Regions from separate parts of the Paenibacillus sp. FSL K6-1330 genome, predicted to be linked through region 2. Evidence: riboswitches for the same ligand, from Rfam matches in the RefSeq annotation. Region 2 holds a riboswitch; the other holds the start of a gene.

Region 1 (3,414 bases), 420 kb from region 2:
TGGATTGGGTTTACGAGCAGCTGCAGGAAGAGGTGTTCTTGTCCTGGCTGTATAAACAGAAGGAGCAGCGATACAAGCAAGAGCTCGACCGCTTCCGAATCCGCCGTACGATGCTGATTGGGATAGCTGAGGGAGCTTCACTGGCCCAGCTGGAAGAGCGCACCTCGTTATCTCGTCGGGATTTGGTTGAGGAATTGGAGGGGCTCGAGAAGGAAGGTTATGATACGGAGCAACTGCTTGAGGTTGAATTGAATACGATGACGGCTTCAGAGCAGGCAACGGTATGGAAGGCGTTTGAAGAGCTGGGCGATACGTTTCTTAAACCCGTATTACAACGGGTATATGGAGAAGGACAAGCCCGGAATGGAGAGGTAGAAGACATTGGCGGAATGGAGAAGCTGTATGAGCGGCTGCGCCTGATACGGATTCGCTTCCGGCGGGAAGAGTCTGGCAAAGCAAACGCAAGCTAATCCGCATAAACGAAAATCAGGACGGATTTCCTCGTGGCAAGGAGATCCGTCCTGATTCTGTCTGTGGTTCTGTGGTATTTCATATCCAGTCTTTTTTACGGAACAGATAAAACATAAGAGCACCGGCAAAAACCATGATGCCTAGAACCACATAATAAGAGTATTTCCAGTGAAGCTCAGGCATATTGTCAAAGTTCATGCCGTAGATGCCCGTAATCAGCGTCAGTGGAATGAAGATGGTTGTAATAGCGGTAAACACACGCATGATTTCATTGGCCCGATTGGCGATACTGGATTGGTAAGCCTCTCGAAGGTTCCCCATGAGATCTCGATAAGTCTCGAAGGTCTCGGAAATTTTCACGGCATTTTCATAGATGTCGCTGAAATATTTTTGCAGCTGGTCATCGATCAGCCGTAGGTCTTTTTTGTTCAGAGTATTGATGACTTCCTTCTGCGGTCCAAGCACTTTTTTCAACCATAGAATCTCGCTTCGCAGACCGATAATCTCGCTTAAGTGGGATTTTTTGGTATGCATGAGGATGTCTTCCTCCAGCTTTTCAATCCGTGCTTCAATGCGGTCCCCAACGGAGAAATAGTTGTCCGTGACGAGGTCGATCAAGAGATAGAGGAAGCGGTCAGGCGTGCTGACTTCATCCTCCCAGAGAAGCGGTTTAACGCTGCGAAGCTCGTGGATCTTTTGCTTGGTCATCGTAATAATAAAATGCCTGCCCAAGAAAACGTTCAATGCCCGAAGGAAAATTTCTTCGTCGTCAAACCGGATGCTGTTCACAACGATAAAATAGTGGTTCTCATATATTTCAATTTTTGGACGCTGCTCTTCTTCGCTGAGGCAATCCTCAACCGCAAGATCATGCAGGGAGAAGAGAGGTTGCAGTTCGGCTAAATCATCCTCGTCCGCATCCAGCCAGTAGAAGCCGCTGGCCGGAGGGGTCAGCGTCATTTCGATGTCATCAACAGGGGTAAATACGCCCGAATCGACCAACCGGATTTTCATCTGATATCACTCCTTTGTCAAATACAAGCTGCTTGGTTAAGCAGTAAAGGCACAGGATATCAGCCCACCGGTGTAGGGGCATGTCAAGGAAGGTTAGAATACGATAAAAGCGCATGAAAAATAACGCCGTCCTCTGCCGGTAGACTGATCTTAATCCTATGCGGTTGTGCGTCTTGATCTAGTTTCTGGCTCGGGTCACCGTCCATCTTCCATGTCACCTCTTTCATACTCGGTTTTCAACAGCACTTGTCTAGTATAACGCCGGGTGTAGGACCTTTCAAGTTGAAATCCGGCGCAGCCAAGGACCATGGTACAGGGTATGGAAACCTTCGGTGAAGTGTGACAAACTTTATGAAAAGGTTCTTGACGAAAAATTGGGAATGATTTAAAGTAAGTATCAATTACGAACAATTTAAGACAACTGAATAAAGCGAAATCTTATCAAGAGCAGGTGGAGGGACTAGCCCTATGAAACCCGGCAACCGGCGGCAACATCGCACGGTGCTAATTCTTGCAGGAGATACGACGCTTCTTAGAAGCCGTTGTATAGTCTGACAGATGAGAGAGGCGCATTGTGATACGTATATGATGACCTTTCTCTACTTTGAGAAAGGTTTCTTGCGTTTATACAGTCTAACGCTCTTTCTCACAGCTTTTTATGGATGTATCATTTCATATTTCGAAGGAGTGAGCCACGATGCCGATTAAAATTCCGGACGCCTTGCCGGCAAAGGAAGTTCTGGCTGGAGAAAACATTTTTGTCATGGATGAGAGTCACGCATTTCATCAGGATATCCGTCCATTGCGGATTGCTATTCTGAACTTGATGCCAACCAAGGAAACGACGGAGACCCAATTATTGCGATTGATCGGTAACTCCCCGCTCCAGGTGGATGTTGTCCTTCTTCATCCGAGTTCCCACGTTTCGAAGAATACGTCGGCTGAGCATCTGAAATCATTTTACAAAACCTTTGAAGAAGTGAAGAACCGTCGTTTTGACGGCATGATCATTACAGGAGCTCCAGTCGAGCAGTTGGAGTTTGAAGAAGTGAATTACTGGAATGAGCTTACTGAAATTTTTGAATGGACCAAGACGCATGTGACCTCCACGCTCCATATTTGCTGGGCATCGCAAGCCGGGCTTTATTATCATTACGGCGTGCCGAAATACAGCCTCGAAGAAAAATGCTTTGGCGTATTTCCACATACGATCAATGAAGCGTGTACCAAGCTGCTCCGCGGCTTTGACGAAATGTTCTTTGTTCCGCACTCTCGTCATACGGAAGTTCGGCGCGAAGACATTACAGGCATTGACGATCTGGTCATCCTGTCCGAGTCCGAGGAAGCAGGAATTTATTTAGTTTCAAGCCGGGATGGCAAGCAGATATTTGCCACAGGACATTCCGAGTATGATGCGGACTCCCTGAAATGGGAGTATGACCGGGACGCTGCCAAAGGAATGGATATCGCGCTGCCGCGCAACTATTACCCGAATGATGATCCAACAAGGACGCCTCCGTCCATATGGCGAGCGCATGCAAACTTATTATTTACTAATTGGCTCAATTACTATGTATATCAGGAAACGCCATACGATATTGGTCCGCAAATATAGAAGTATACGGGAGGAGAGTTTGTGATGGAGAAGAAACCTTTGAATATAGAGAGCCGGCTGGCACAGATCGGGTCGGTGCAAGAACCGGTAACCGGAGCCGTGAATTTTCCGATTTATCAGGCTACGGCATACCGCCATCCCAAATTAGGCCAGAGCACAGGGTTTGATTACACCCGTACGAAAAATCCGACCCGTTCGGTACTGGAGGACGCCTGCGCCGAGCTGGAATCCGGTGATGCCGGCTTTGCCTGCAGCTCGGGCATGGCTGCCCTTCAGACGATTTTTGCTTTGTTCGGTCAAGGGGATCATCTGAT
Region 2 (3,414 bases):
TTTGGCTTGTCGAGGAGCCCATGGCATGAGCCGCCTCAATCACGCCTTTATCCACTTCATTTAAAGCCGTTTCTACGAGCCTAGCGAAGAATGGCGCAGCGCCGATCACGAGCGGCGGAATGGTTCCCAGCACGCCGTACGAAACACCTACGAGCGACTTCGTAATCGGGATCATTGCAACGATCAGAATAATGAACGGAACCGAACGCAGGATGTTCACAATGAACGACAGGATCGTGTAACCGAAGCGCACCAAACCGGATGTAGATCTTGCAGCCATGTAGAGCAGCACGCCAACCGGCAGTCCGATGATGAAACTGAACAATGCCGAAGCCCCCAGCATCCGAAGGGTATCCAATGTTGCCGTCCATATCTCTTTCCAGTCGATCTGGGTAAAATCAAGCCCGAACATTAATGAATCACCTCCACGTCTAATCCTTGTTCCAGCAGCTTCCGGATCGTATCTTCTATGGCACGCTCTTCCCCTTCGAAACGGACGATGAGCTGGCCATACGGCGTTTCTTTGATCGTGGAGATCGTGCCCTGCAGAATTGCAAAATTCACGCCCGTCTCATGAACGGTATGGGACAGAATCGATTCGTACGTTTTCGATCCAAGGAACGTAATCTGCACCGCCCTCGAAGGTCCGTTCGCCTGGCCCTGAATGGCCAGCCGCAGCGCTTCGCCGCTGTCCATCTCCTGGCGGATAAATTCCTGGGTCACTTCATGCTTCGGCTTCAGGAACACTTCCGTTACCGGCCCTTGCTCCACAATGCCGCCCTGATGAATGACGGCGACCCGGTCGCATATGCTCTGAATCACATGCATCTCATGGGTAATCAGCACGATCGTCAGATGAAACTTTTTATTAATGTCCAGCAGCAGGCGCAGGATCGAATCGGTCGTCTGCGGGTCAAGCGCCGAAGTGGCCTCGTCGCACAGCAGCACTTCGGGATCGCTTGCGAGCGCTCTGGCTATGCCGACCCGCTGCTTCTGCCCGCCTGATAGCTGGGACGGGTATTTGTCCCGATGTGCCTCCAAGCCGACCAAAGCCAACAGTTCGGATACCTTGCGTTCCATTTCAGCCTTTGGTGTCTTGATCAGACGCAGCGGAAACGCAATGTTATCGTACACCGTCGCGGAAGATAACAAGTTAAAGTGCTGAAAAATCATGCCGATTTTGCGGCGTTCCGTCTGAAGCTGCTTCTTGCCAAGCGACGTTAAGTTCTTACCGTTCACCCACACCTCGCCCGAGGTGGGACGCTCCAACAAATTGATACAACGGATCAATGTACTTTTACCTGCACCGGAGTGTCCGATGACTCCGAAGATTTCTCCTTTTTCAATCGACAAATCCAATTCGGACAACGCAGTGGTTAAGGTTCCGGCTTTTCCGTACTGCTTCGTCAATTGCTTGAGCTCAATCAATCCGATAATCCTCCTTTTTCCGTAGCTTCATATCTATTTACCCAAAAGAAAAGAGCCTCTTTTTGTAGAATCAAAAAGGGCCCTCTTTACGTAAAAGTCAACGCCTTTTCTCATCTGTCAAAGCCAAGGGATATCCTGTAGCTTTGAAGGAATTAGCACCATGTCACTCCAAGCGTCACTGCGTTAAGCAATTACACGCTGGAGTCGGTTGCCGGGCTTCATCGGGCCTGTCCCTCCGCCTCTCTCGATAAGAAAACATCGATATGAAATTTTTCCGATTAATTTGATCTGATTTAATAACATTTAATGAATGCAATAGTTAGTATAGATTCTTTTCAGGTTTTTGTCAAAAGGAATTTCATGGCGATTTTGTGCCTAAGCCCTGACTCCATTTTTCCCCCAAAGCTCGTTCGTATATTTATAAGAGGCCGCCAGACTCCGGCATACCATATCGACACCTTGTTTGAGATCGTCCAGGTGCTGATCGATATCCTCCAGCTCGATCTTGTCCGACAGCCCTTGATGACGCTGCCATAAATCATCCTGCATCTCGGAATTCATGTAATGGATTTCGGCGTTGCGCCGTTTCCGAAGTGTGTTCAGCGGCGTTTTGTAACGCTCCTTGATCGCTTCCAGCTCTTTGGCCAGCTCTCCGTGGGCCTTCAGGAATTTAAACTGCCGCAGGACCGTAAAATATGAGAAATGCGCCTTCACCTTAGAGGTATGAAGATCGTACAAATCGTTCAGCACCGTCCCCAGCTTATCAAGGATCGAGAATACGCGTATGAAGCCGTTTTTGTAAAAATACACATATCGTTGATATTCCCCTTGCTCCTGAATCGACATGTCATCGATGTAACCCGATTTGACCGATTGACTGAAATGCCTTGCCGCATTCCAGCTCTGTTCCAGCTCATCCAGGGAAACGATCAACCCCCGGGTCCAAATCTCAAGCTTGCGAAAGTCATGCGTCGGATCCTGATTTTTCTCCATTTCCTTCTGCAGCAGCCGGGTTGTTTGGACCATCGATTCGATGGCTTCCTCAAGCAGTCCGTTATTGTGCCGGGGCTGTTCCCCAAGTAACATTCGAAGCATGGCGGTACCCCCTCGCGTCATCAAATTAATCTTGGTTCTTCTTGGACCGCTATTTGTCAAAATAGTGATTCCACCGCGTTTAACCGTCTTCACGATATCCTCACGCGGGAATAACTCATTCAGGTATCCCGATTTCATTCGTGCATTCATGACCAGAGGATTGTTCTTATAGGATGCCCCCGAAACGGCCAGACAACCCACAGAATGGGGCGACTTTCAGATATCCCCCAGGATATCGCCTTCGTCAATCTTAATAAATATAAACTAATCCGTTGCGGGATCAAACCTTTTCAATACTGCTTCCAGCGTCTCCTTGATATCGGACAGGTCGAGCGGAAGTTTTGGCTATCATCCACTTCCCTCCTCACTATACAACAAAGCCCTCGAACGCTGGTTCGGGGACTTTGCATAAACGATGTTGCCTTAAATTCGATCCTTTTCGTTTAATGATTTTCGCTTCTTTTTTATACAATCTTTTCACGAGACATGCTATGATCCGGCCGCATTTCGGCTTTAACCGGCTTGCTGAGCTGCCATACCCTGACACTTAAATAACAGAGTACGCCGAATAAGGCCGAGATCAGCAGTGTATGTCCCAGCGCGGAGAATACGTAAACTTCCTCGTTATGCATCGTTGCCATAATGAGGGCACCGCTAAACACTTGCAGCAAGCAGAGCACGGTTGCCGAGATGCCCAGCATCTGTATCTCCCGGTTGTCGCGGTTACGCCAATATGCAAAATGCCCCATCACCGCAACCACGACCAGCAGCAGAAGCGCTGCCACCCGGTGCATAAAGGCGATGCCGACCCCACCGCCCAGCTCCGGGATCACTTCCCCGTTACACAGCGGCCAGCCCGAGCAACCTTCTCTAGAATCGGTGTGGCTGACG

What was found. Region 2 has a riboswitch for S-adenosylmethionine ahead of NYE54_RS28930 (methionine ABC transporter ATP-binding protein). Riboswitches for the same ligand answer to the same signal wherever they lie in the genome.
Region 1: linked by a shared signal. The riboswitch ahead of metA (homoserine O-succinyltransferase) and the one ahead of NYE54_RS28930 (methionine ABC transporter ATP-binding protein) in region 2 are both predicted to bind S-adenosylmethionine.

Annotation. Positions count from the first base shown of each region.
Region 1 is NZ_CP150269.1:5,911,811-5,915,224, reverse strand. Features, by position in the region: gene NYE54_RS26885 (HRDC domain-containing protein) at 1-470, shown strand, start outside; gene corA (magnesium/cobalt transporter CorA) at 550-1,485, opposite strand; SAM riboswitch class I at 1,921-2,050, shown strand; gene metA (homoserine O-succinyltransferase) at 2,183-3,100, shown strand; gene NYE54_RS26870 (PLP-dependent transferase) at 3,125-3,414, shown strand, end outside.
Region 2 is NZ_CP150269.1:6,328,571-6,331,984, forward strand. Features, by position in the region: gene NYE54_RS28925 (methionine ABC transporter permease) at 1-412, opposite strand, end outside; gene NYE54_RS28930 (methionine ABC transporter ATP-binding protein) at 412-1,428, opposite strand; SAM riboswitch class I at 1,536-1,682, opposite strand; gene NYE54_RS28935 (Cthe_2314 family HEPN domain-containing protein) at 1,804-2,523, opposite strand; gene NYE54_RS28940 (COX15/CtaA family protein) at 2,988-3,414, opposite strand, start outside.